3 regions of the Paenarthrobacter sp. FR1 genome follow, and region 1 is predicted to be linked to each of the others. Evidence: predicted binding sites of a transcription regulator. Region 1 holds the regulator's gene; each other region holds the start of a gene.
The links. The regulator LexA, encoded in region 1, represses DNA repair genes until DNA is damaged. The targets are predictions, from matches to a motif close to TCGAACANNTGTTCGA.
Positions count from the first base shown of each region.

Region 2: ACR30Z_RS06805 (Y-family DNA polymerase) is a predicted target of LexA. The motif match lies at 1,640-1,655, and genes of this name have one in related genera.
Region 3: ACR30Z_RS19215 (LexA family protein) is a predicted target of LexA. The motif match lies at 2,192-2,207, and genes of this name have one in related genera.

Region 1 covers NZ_JBPFSF010000013.1:46,240-50,150, reverse strand. The annotation lists gene ACR30Z_RS20210 (ATP-dependent DNA helicase) at 1-1,393, shown strand, start outside; gene lexA (transcriptional repressor LexA) at 1,390-2,133, opposite strand; gene ACR30Z_RS20200 (LysM peptidoglycan-binding domain-containing protein) at 2,479-2,838, shown strand; gene ACR30Z_RS20195 (histidinol-phosphate transaminase) at 2,917-3,911, shown strand, end outside.
Region 2 covers NZ_JBPFSF010000002.1:459,808-463,718, forward strand. The annotation lists gene ACR30Z_RS06800 (sugar porter family MFS transporter) at 73-1,539, shown strand; gene ACR30Z_RS06805 (Y-family DNA polymerase) at 1,719-3,017, shown strand; gene ACR30Z_RS06810 (uroporphyrinogen-III synthase) at 3,046-3,911, opposite strand, start outside.
Region 3 covers NZ_JBPFSF010000011.1:108,069-111,979, reverse strand. The annotation lists gene ACR30Z_RS19230 (IS30 family transposase) at 1-626, shown strand, start outside; gene ACR30Z_RS19225 (hypothetical protein) at 950-1,159, opposite strand; gene ACR30Z_RS19220 (GAF and ANTAR domain-containing protein) at 1,290-2,027, shown strand; gene ACR30Z_RS19215 (LexA family protein) at 2,222-2,653, shown strand; partial or broken gene ACR30Z_RS19210 (DNA polymerase V subunit UmuC) at 2,713-3,021, shown strand; gene ACR30Z_RS19205 (amino acid ABC transporter ATP-binding protein) at 3,316-3,911, opposite strand, start outside.

The DNA of each region.
Region 1 (3,911 bases):
CTTCAGTGAGCTGGCTCGTTCCCGCGCCGCGGAGGCCGATGTGGTGGTCACCAACCACGCCATGTTGGCCGTCAGCGCCTTCGAGGGCCTGGCTGTGCTGCCTGAGTACGACGTGGTGGTGGTGGACGAGGCGCATGAGCTCCAAGACCGTGTGACGGGCGCCGTTTCGGGCCAGTTGTCGGTGGCCATGGTCCACGCCGCGGCATCGAGTGCGCGCAAGCACACCGCCATCACGGTGGATGCGCTCAATGCTGCGGCCGACCGGTTGGATATGGCCATAGCCGGCGTGTCCAATGGGCTGTTGCCCAGCGGGCTCAGTGACGAGCAGCTCGATTGCCTGGACCAGCTGCGGGACGCCACGCGCGCGGCGCTGTCCGATTCGAAGACGGACTCTTCAAACGCGGTGGACGGCGGCAGGCAGCTTGCGCGTTCACGGCTCATGCTCATTCTTGAACTGTGCGAGCGTATGCTCGCGGCCAAGGAGAACCGGGAAGTAGTGTGGTTCTCGCGGAACAGCACCTTCGACCCCCAACAGGGTTATTCGCAACCTGACGAGACCGCACCTGCCCTCATCAACATCGCTCCGCTCAGCGTCGCGGGACGGCTCCGGGAGGGTCTCTTTGCCGGCCACACCGTGGTGCTTACCTCAGCTACGCTGGCCATCGGCTCGGCCTTCGAACCGGCCGCCGGCGGCCTCGGCCTGATCGGCGACGGGGCACCAAGCTGGACCGGCATCGATGTTGGATCGCCGTTCGACTATCCCAAGCAGGGCGTGTTGTACGTAGCGAAGCATCTGCCTAAACCTGGCCGGGGTACTTCACCCGAAGCGCTCGATGAGTTGGAAGACCTCATCCGCGCGTCCGGCGGCGGAGCACTGTGTCTCTTCTCCTCTCGGCGGGCTGCCGAGGAAGCTGCGGATGCCATGCGGCTGCGCCTGGACGTGGACATCCTCTGCCAAGGCGAATCCACCATGGCGGCCTTGGTGAAGCAATTCGCGGACGAGCCGGATACCTGCCTCTTCGGAACCATGTCCCTGTGGCAGGGCGTCGACGTGCCGGGTGGTTCCTGCCGGCTCGTGGTGATCGACCGCATTCCTTTTCCTCGTCCGGATGACCCCCTGATGACTGCCCGCTCACGGGCCGTCGCACAGTCAGGCGGGAACGGTTTCATGGCGGTTTCGGCAACACATGCCGCGATCCGGCTGGCGCAGGGCGCTGGACGCCTCATCCGTTCCACCGGTGACAAAGGTGTCGTGGCTGTGCTCGACTCACGGCTCTCGACAGAACGCTATGGCGGTTTCCTGCGGGCCGCGCTGCCACCGTTCTGGGCCACGACCGACCGAGCGGTGGTGCGTGGGGTCCTGGAGCGTCTGGGGTCGGCCAAAGCCCCCTAGAGGGAACGCAGGACCGAGACGACCTTGCCCATGATGGTGGCTTGATCGCCAAGGATGGGTTCGTATTGGGTGTTTTGCGGGAGCAGCCACGTGTGCCCGTCCCGCTGGCGGAAGGTCTTTACGGTGGCCTCGTCGTCCAGGAGTGCCGCCACGATGTCGCCGTTGATGGCGTCGTTTTGCCGCCGGACAACCACCCAGTCCCCGTCGCAAATGGCGGCATCAATCATGGAGTCGCCGGCAACCTTGAGCATGAACAGTTCGCCATGTCCCACGAGCTGCCGAGGCAGCGGGAGTACGTCTTCCACTGTCTGGTCCGCCAGGATTGGACCGCCCGCTGCGATGCGGCCTACCAGGGGAACCATGGCGGTATCGCTGGCGCTGGCCAGCTCCGTCACGGCGAGGCCTCCTGCGCTGCGAAGCGTCGTAGGCGCTTCAACTCCAGGGATGGGCCCGCCGTCGAGGGTCAACGGCATGAGGACTTCCATGGCCCGGGGACGCTTGGGATCGCGGCGGAGGTAGCCCAGTTTTTCCAATTGGGAGAGCTGGTGGGTGACGCTCGACAAACTGGCGAGGCCCACGGTGTCGCCGATTTCGCGCATGCTGGGGGGATAGCCGTTGTCGTTCACTGACCGCTGGATGGTCTCCAGGATTTTCTTCTGCCGGACAGTCAGGCTCTTGGGACTCTTCTGAGGCTGTTGGCTCCGCAGGGGTGCCCCGCCGCCTGTGGCTTTCGCTGCCATGTTCGCCAATGCCTTTCCATTCCGCCCCGAAGAGTCTCCGGGATGCAGGGCCTGAAAAATGTCAGACCCTCCTGTTCCACTGAAACAGTGCTGTTTCTTCACTCAAACGTAGGGCAGCCACAGGCGTTTATCAAACATTTGTTCTAGCGAGTCTCGACACCGTTCGTTGATAAGTGCTAAAAATGTCATAGCAAGGTTCGAATATGTGTTCTATAAACCTGATGCTGATGCGGGATGTTCGAAGAAAGTGTTCGAACATCGGGGTCGGTGGAGGGGGACACAAAGAATTGGCAGTCGAACGCCGGGCACTCCGGCGTGAGGCAATAGCTCAGAAGGGCTCAGCTCATGTCCGCAATCACTACGTTCGCTGATTTCCGCACCACTCAGGCTCCCTCGCGCCTGCGGCTCACCCGTCGGGGTCGGATGGTCTTCTTCGGCATTCCCGCGATGCTGCTGGTGGCTGCGCTGCTAAGCCTCGCCGGATTCATCACTTCGCCCGCCAAGGCCTCGGACTCGCAGGCTCAGCTGCATCCGCCGGTGGCGGTTACCGTCACTGTGCAACCTGGCCAATCCCTGTGGGGTATCGCCGGTGCAGCCGCTCCGGAGCGCGATCCGCGCGATGTCATCGCGGAAATCATCCAGTTGAACGACCTCCGCGGCGGACGTATCCAGCCCGGCCAGCAGCTGTTTGTCCCAGCCAACTGAGTCGCTCCACCAGCAGGGAAACGGATGCTCCGGCGTCACAGTTAGTCGGCAGTCCCGGCGGCACCTTAAACTGACGTGGTGAGTGACCAGCTTGAGCGACTTGACCGACTTCCCCTCCGGACCAACCTGCGTGGACTGAGCCCCTACGGCGCACCGCAGCTTGATGTCCCTATTTTGCTCAACGTCAACGAGAACACCCATGGTGTCCCTGCGGATGTCCAGGCCGCCATCACTGAAGCCGTCGCTGCTGCGGCCACGGGACTGAACCGCTACCCGGACCGCGAGTTCACGGAACTTCGCCAGTCGCTGGCCGAGTACCTTGGTCACGGACTCTCCCCGGACAATATCTGGGCCGCCAACGGATCAAACGAGGTCCTGCAGCAGATCCTCCAAGCATTTGGTGGTCCGGGGCGCAAAGCCCTTGGCTTCCCGCCTACGTATTCCATGTACCCGTTGCTCGCCAGCGGCACGGACACCGAGTATGTCCGTGGCGTCCGTGCCGACGACTATGGGTTGGACGCGGAGTCGGCCGCTGCCCAAGTCCGGGAAACCGGTGCCAACATCGTTTTCCTGTGCTCGCCCAACAATCCCACGGGGACAGGGCTGGGCTTGGACGTGGTGGAGGCCGTCTACGAGGCCGGCGAAGCGAGCCAGGCAATGGTGATTGTGGACGAGGCCTATCACGAGTTCGCGCACGACAATACGCCGAGTGCCCTGACCCTGCTGCCTGGCCGCGAGCGGCTGATCGTCTCACGCACCATGAGCAAGGCATTCGCCCTGGCTGGTGCGCGGCTGGGCTATATGGCTGCAGCGCCCGAGGTTACGGATGCCATCAGGCTGGTACGCCTGCCGTACCACCTGTCCGCCGTCACGCAGGCCACTGCCCTCGCAGCACTCAATCACCGCGAAGCCCTGATGGCCGACGTCGAGGACATCAAGGTGCAGCGCGACCGCATCGTGACGGAACTCCTCCGCATGGGGCTGAAGCCAGCGGCGTCGGACTCCAACTATGTCTTCTTCGGCGGACTCACCAATCCGCACGCCATCTGGCAGGGTTTGTTGGATGCCGGAGT
Region 2 (3,911 bases), on a different contig from region 1:
AAGCCTTTCGCGCGTTAGTCTAAATTCAGAGCGGGTAATTATGACTCGCACCACACTGACAAAGGAGTCCTGATGTCTGCTACGCAAACGCAGCGGGAAGGCGCCCATGGCGTCGCTCTTCCGCCGCTGACCAACGGTCCCCACCGGAAGCGCCTGGGCCTCGTCGCCCTGGTTGCAACCTTCGGTGGCCTGCTGTTCGGCTACGACACTGGTGTCATCAACGGCGCCCTGCGGCCAATGACGGCCGACCTTGGCCTCACGCCGATAACGGAGGGCATCGTTACCAGCTCCTTGCTCTTCGGTGCCGCTGCCGGAGCGGTGGGCGGCGGTCGGCTTTCGGATTCCTGGGGCCGCCGGAAGACCATCATCCTGCTGGCCGTGTTGTTCCTTGCCGGAACCCTTGCCTGCGTCTTCGCGCCGAGCTTTGAAGTCATGGTTCTCGGGCGGGTCATTCTCGGCCTGGCTGTTGGCGGAGCCTCCACGGTGGTTCCCGTCTTCCTTGCCGAGTTGGCGCCCTACGAAATCCGCGGTTCCCTGGCGGGTCGCAACGAGCTCATGATCGTCATCGGCCAGCTCGCGGCGTTCGTGGTCAACGCCATCATCGGCAATCTCTGGGGAGAGTTCGACGGCGTCTGGCGGATTATGCTCGCCGTCGCTGCGCTGCCCGCCATTGCCTTGTTCTTCGGTATGCTGCGGATGCCTGAATCGCCGCGCTGGCTCATTTCGAAGGGGCGCTGGGAAGAAGCGTTGGTGGTCCTGAAGACCATTCGCTCCGTTGAGCGCGCCGAGGCTGAGATGGCCGATGTAAAGCACCTTGCCGACGAGGAGCGAGCTTCCAAGGCGACATCCTGGGGTGCCCTTAAGGACAAGTGGATCCTGCGCATCATCCTGGTAGGCATTGGCTTGGGTGTGGCACAGCAGCTGACGGGCATCAACTCGATCATGTACTACGGCCAGTCGGTGCTGGTGGAAGCCGGCTTTGACTCAAATGCCGCCCTCATTGCCAACATCGCACCCGGCGTGATTGCGGTGGTTGGTGGCGTGATTGCCCTGACACTCATGCAGCGCGTCAATCGACGTACCACCCTGCTGCTGGGTTTCACTCTGACCACCGTCTGCCACTTCCTGATCGGTATCGCCTCGATTGTGCTTCCTGTTGGAAACGCTGCCCGTCCGTTCGTGATCCTCTTCCTGGTGGTGGCGTTCGTCGGGTCCATGCAAACGTTCTTGAACATCGCCGTCTGGGTCATGTTGTCAGAGATCTTCCCGCTGCACGTCCGCGGGTTCGCCATCGGCCTGTCCGTGTTCTGTCTCTGGATTGCCAATGCGCTGCTGGGCCTGTTCTTCCCCACGCTGGTGGCTGGAGTAGGCATTACAGGCACGTTCTTCCTTTTCGGCGTGGTGGGCATCCTGGCCCTCATCTTCATCTATACGCAGGTTCCTGAAACCCGCGGGCGCACCTTGGAGGCACTTGAAGAGGACGTCACCACCGGAGCCATTTACCTGGTGCATAAGAAAGACGCCAGCGTCGGTTCCTAGCCGCGCTGGACCTTGCACGGACATCCCGTCCCCCGGACTTTTCCACAGTCTGAAGGGCGGGATGTTTTCGTGTCGGTGGGTGGCAGTACAGTTGAACTATTCGAATATATCTTCGAATAGCTCGCGTGTCCTCCCGCGATTATGAGGCCACGCATGCTAGCGCCGCACCAAGGAGAATGATGTCCAAGCCAGCCCTCATGCACCGGATGCAGGAGATCGCCCACGTGGATATCAACTGCTTTTATGCCTCCGCGGAGCGGGCCTTCAATCCTGCCTTGGAAGGCAAGCCCCTGATCGTCCTCTCCAACAACGACGGCTGCGCTGTCACGAGGTCGCCCGAGGCAAAGCGGCTTGGAATCGGGTTGGGAGAACCTTGGTTCAAACTGGCTCCACGGGCCAAGGAATGGGGGCTCATTGCCCTCTCAAGCAACTACGAGCTTTACGGAGACATCAGCTCACGGGTCATGGAGTTGTTGCGGCGCTATTCGGCGTGGCAGGAGGTCTACTCCATCGACGAAGCCTTCCTGGGGGTCAAGGGCCAGCCGGAGGATTTGCTGGAGTTGGGACGGACCATCAAAGCTGCCTGTTTCAGGCACGTGGGAGTTCCGGTATGCGTCGGGATCGCACGCACCAAAACCCTCGCCAAGCTGGCCAATAAATGGGCCAAGCACAATCCCGCCTTCAACGGCGTGTGCCGCTGGGACTCGGTTCCTGAAGCCCAGCGGGAAGCCCTCATGGCCCGGCTGTCCGTCATCGAGATCTGGGGCGTGGCCACCAGGCTCACCAAGCGGCTGAACGCAATGGGAATCTTCTCGATCCTGGACCTGGTTCGGGCGGATCCCGTCGCCCTCCGGGACAAGTTCTCCATTGTCATGATGCGCACCGTCCTGGAGCTGCAGGGCACGCCTTGCATCCCCATGGAAGAGGAACGGATCGGACGGGACCAATTGATCTTCTCCCGCTCCTTTTCCACACCGATTACGACGGCGGCCCAGCTGCGGCAGGTACTCAGCGTCTACGGGCAGATGGCAAGTGCCAGGTTGGCCAAGCATGATCTCCAGGCAAAGCTGCTGACAGCCTTTGCAGCGACGTCCGTCTACAACCCGAACGATAAATCCTTCCCCACAGTGAACGTCATATTGCCCATGCCCACCTCGGATCCGGTGTTGCTGACCCGGGCCGCGCACGCGCTGGTACCCAGAATCCAGGAAGGTGTGCGCTACGCCAAAGCCGGGATTATGGTCACCGACCTCCGTCCCAGCGGCAACCAGAAACCCTTGGAGATCTTCGAGAACCGGCACGAGGAACGGGGCATTGGCACCCTGCTGGAGAGCGTCAGCAAGCGGTACGGCCGTGGCTCCATCGGACTGGGGCATGCCGGAATCAAGGGCGGACCGGACTGGTCCATGAAACGCGACATGCTCAGCCCCCGCTACACCACCAACTGGGACGAACTTCCCTTGGTGAAGGCGGCGTAGCGTGTTGGAGACCAGTGTTGCAGAAAACCTAAGCCCGCAGCCGGTAGCCGCGCTTCACCACGGTTTCCACGAGTTTGCCGTCCGGGAGCGCGGACCGCAGCCTACTCACTGTCATATCCAGGGCATGCACGGAACCGCGCAGGTCCAGCAGCTCGGAGAGCGCCTCACGGGACAGCACCGCCCCTCCAGCGCCGAGCAGCGCTCGCAGCAACAGCAGGGGAGCAGGAGCCAACTCCACCACTTCGCCATTGATCCGCAAGCAGCGCCCACGCAATTCGATGGTGGCGCTCTTGGTCTCCAATCGGCGCACGTGGTTCAGGGAAAGGTGTTCGGTCACCAGGCGAATCAGCGCACCCATGCGGTAGCGGTCGGGGATGAGCGGCGTCAGACCAGCGTCGACCAGTGGCTGTGCGGTGACCGGCCCTACGGCGGCGACCGTGACCGGCCCCTTGAGGGCCTCGATGAGCTGCCGGTAGAGACCCATTTCATGTGCGGTGCTCCACATTGCGTCCACGGCCGGAGCGCTGGTGAAAGTCAGTACATCCAGGTTCCCGCTGACCACGGCCTCAATCAGGCGCGGCAGCTTGTCCTCGCCATCCGGCTTCACCCAGCGATAGGGCGTCACGGTCAGCACGGTGGCCCCGGACATGCGGAGCCGTTCCAGCTGCCGAACGTCCGTGTAGCCATGCAGCTGAACGGCCACTGTCTTGCCGCGCACCCCCTCTGCCAGGAGCATGTCCACGAGTGTGGCTGTGGTTTCATCGCTGCTGATTCCGACGTCGGCAAGTCCGGCCGCACGCACGGCGCCTCGGGCTTTGGGGCCGCGAACAAACATTCGGCAGGCGGACAAGGTCTCCAGGAGTTGCTCGCCGATACCGAAGGAATCGGCAGCCT
Region 3 (3,911 bases), on a different contig from region 1:
GTCCTGCTCGTCTGTTGCGTTCTGGGAAGCTCAGCCGACGGCCAAGGGCGCGGACCAAAGTTAAGCCACGTCAGTACATCGCAGATGCGTTGAAGATAGGTGATCGCCCAAACCATGTTGCCAATAGAGAGGAGCCCGGCCATTGGGAGGGTGATCTCATCATGGGCAGGGCGAATCGATCTGCCATTGTCACGCTGGTAGAGCGGACGTCGCGCTTCCTGATTGCGTTTCCGCTCCGGTCGGGAAATCGTTCAGAGAATATGCGGGACCAGCTCATCGAAGCTCTCGGGGTGTTACCGGCCAACATGCGTAGGACGTTGACTTGGGACCGGGGCTCGGAGATGGCAAAGCATGCAGAAGTCACTGCAGCGTTGGGCATACTTGTATATTTCTGTGATCCCGCGAGTCCATGGCAGCGGGCCTCGAACGAGAACGCGAACGGACTGCTGCGCCAGTACTTCCTGAAAGGAGCCGACCTGGGCCTGTTAGAAGCGGGAGAGGTTTTCCTCGTCGCCGATGAGATCAACAGCAGGCCACGGGCTGTCCTCGATTGGGGAACGGCGACGGCATGTTTCGGTCGTCATGTTAGTGCTGCGACTGAACAGCCACGGAACCAACGGTGCTAAGACGGCTTTGCCGCGCGGTGGGTGTCCTCATGACGCCCGGAAGCAGCGAATCGAGAGAGGGAATGTCGTCCGGATCCCTTCCATGGCGTGTGGGGTGATGAGAAAATAGGGCATGCTTCAGAGCAGACCGTCGGTTGAGGGGCCGTGGGGAGCAACTCCTTCTCTCTTCGATCAGCAGGAAGTTGTTCTGCCGTTCCTGCAGCTCATACCGGCTCGATCTCAGATTCATATCGCCCCCTTCTATGACGCCTGCGATGCCCAACTGGAGGATCTCCTGCGTGGCAGCACGCATCAACAGGGCTAAGACCAGGCGGGAGCAGTCGTCAGCGGGCTCGGCTTGTGCCGGGATCTTCCATTGCCCACGTGAGGACCCGGAGATCGAATGGGGGCAGGCGCAGTGCCCCATAGAGGTAAGCCTCGAATTCGGACACCGACGCGTCTCCGCCTTCCGCCCAGTACCTAAGCCATAGGCGCTCAAGCGTGATTTCATGGTGGGCTATGAGCTGACGGGCTGTCTGCCGTGGGTCTTCCATGGCCGTATCCCCAGTATTGTTGACGGACGTAAGCGGCTCACTGATCAGTTTACTTACTACACCTTTTTTCCTCGACAACGTCGCGTAAAAAGCTAATGCGAAAGGCCCCGCGGGTTCCTAAAATCAATGTATGGAACCTCTAGTACAAGCCGAGCACATCCTTGGCCTGCACGAGCTGGTGACGAGCACAGCGGACATCAGCGGGATACTGCAGGGTGTGACGGTTTTCGCTTCGAACGCCGTGGGGCAAGCGGCCGGAACAGACATTAATTGTGCGCTGACGTTGCGCCGGCGCAAGCGAACCGAGACCATCGCCGGAAGCAGTGACAAAGCCGTGCTGCTGGACAAGGTAGAACAGGCCCTGGGGCAGGGGCCATGCCTGGAGGCACTGGAGGTGGGGCATCCGGTGCTTCTGGATGACGTTGCAACGGATACATCATGGCCAAGGTACAGCTCCGCGCTCCTCGCTCAGGGGTGCCGCAGCGCACTCGGCGTGCCCATGGATTTGGGAGAGACATCAGAGGCCGTGCTGAACTTTTTCGCCCCGGTCCCCGGACTATTCAGCCAGGACGTTGTTGAGGTCGCCGCTGGCTTCGCGGACGTTGCTGGCAGCACGCTGCGGCTGGCCATCCGAATCGAGGCTGTGGAACTACTGAACGCGGACCTCAAAGCCGCCATGGCATCCAGGACCACTATCGACCTTGCCTGCGGGGTGATCATGGCGCAGAACCGCTGCACCCCTGAAGAAGCCTTCAAGCTTCTGACAGAAGCGTCCAGCCACAGGAATGAAAAGGTCCGCACCATCGCCGAGGGCATCCTGGGCAGCTTCGGCGGCCGGCCCAGGACGCCCCTGCATTTCGAAGATTAGCTTCCCTGAATTCGAACTGGCCTTCGAACCACCGTCTGGACTGTTAGGTTCAAATAACACCTGTTGCGACGTTGGTTAGAAACCGCCCTGTCCCCATTGGCCGTGCAAGCCGTCCACGCCGCCCCCGGCGGCTATTTCGTCGAACCCCCTAGAGTACAGTTAATCCGAACATATATTCGAATAAAAGGTGTGTTGTGGGCGTGATAGTTGGCCCCCGTGTGATAGATGCGGGACTCTCTCTGGTGACGGCGTTGCTGGCCCCCGTTGCGGTGGCTGCCGGCTATCCCTCGCCCGCCCAGGACTACTTCGACGGTCGGATCGACCTCAACGAACACCTGGTCAAAGACGTCACCAGCACCTTCATCGTCCGGGTCACCGGGCAGTCCATGGAGCAGGCTGGCATCAGCGACGGCGACGAACTGGTGGTGAACCGGGCCCGGGAACCAAAGGACGGTTCCGTGGTCGTCGCGGTCCTTGACGGGGAGCTGACGATCAAGCGGCTGCGGATCACGGCCACGGGCGTGATCCTTCAAGCCGACAATCCGCGTTTCCCCGATATCGAGGTTCCGGCCTTGGCGGACCTGACGATCTGGGGTGTGGCCACGAGGTGCCTGCACCATGTGTAAGCGACGCTATTGCATCAGATGCACGATTCTCGGTGGCTCCGGTGTCTAAGACCGCGGTAATGCGCCGGATGCAGGAAATCGCGCACGTGGACGTGAATTGTTTTTACGCCTCGGCCGAGCGCGCGTTCAACCCTTCCCTAGAAGGGAAGCCGGTCATTGTGCTCTCCAACAACGACGGTTGCGCGGTCACCCGTTCTCCCGAAGCGAAGCGCCTGGGCATCGCCATGGGGGACCCGTGGTTCAAGCTCCGGCCCCGGGCCAAGGAATGGGGTCTGGTGGCGTTGTCGAGCAACTACGAGTTGTACGGGGACATTTCGGCCCGAGTGATGGAGCTGCTGGGCCGCTACTCGGCCTGGGTGGAGGTGTATTTTCTGTACCCACAAAGCTGTTGTTGGAGGGTTCGGGGACCTCTGCTTGGGACGGCTATACGGGCCCCCTCGTTCAACGTCGGATTCACCAAGCGGACGGATGCGACGGTGGGCCCACAGCCGACGACGACCATCATGATTCACTGACCTCGATCGGATGGGAAGCTTGAGGGCCAGGGCTCGATACGTGTCAGCATCATGGACAAGCCCAGGCCCTCGTCGCATAGACGACTGTTGTCGCCCATTCTTGGCCTGTCGCACCTCTTCGTTGTGGACGGTGTGCTGTTGATTGGGTTAGAGAACTTTGTCCAGAAAGGCCTGGATACGGGGGCTGGTATTGGCGTCGGAGAAGAATACGTCCGGTGGCAGGTCGGCTACGATTTTGCCGCCGTCGATGAACACCACCCGATCTGCGACTTTGCGTGCGAAGCCCATTTCGTGGGTGACGACAACCATCGTCATCCCATCGGAGGCGAGGCCGGCCATGACGTCCAGGACGTCGCTGACGACTTCCGGGTCCAGTGCGCTGGTGGGTTCGTCGAACAGCATGACTTTCGGATTCATGGCAACTGCGCGGGCAATGGCAACGCGTTGTTTTTGTCCGCCGGAGAGTCGGTTCGGGTAGATCTGTGCGCGGCTGGTCATGCCCACTTTTTCAAGCAGCTTCAAGGCGCGTGTTTCGGCTTCCTGCTTGCTGAGTTTCAGCACGTCCATTTGCGGGAGCATGACGTTCTTGAGGGCCGTCATGTTGGGAAAGAGATTGAATTGCTGGAATACCATGCCCATACGGGAGCGGAGCCGGTCCAGATCGACTTTTGGTGCGAGGAGGTCTTCGCCGTCGAAGACCACGTGCCCGGAGCTGGGTGTTTCCAGCAGGTTGAGGCAGCGCA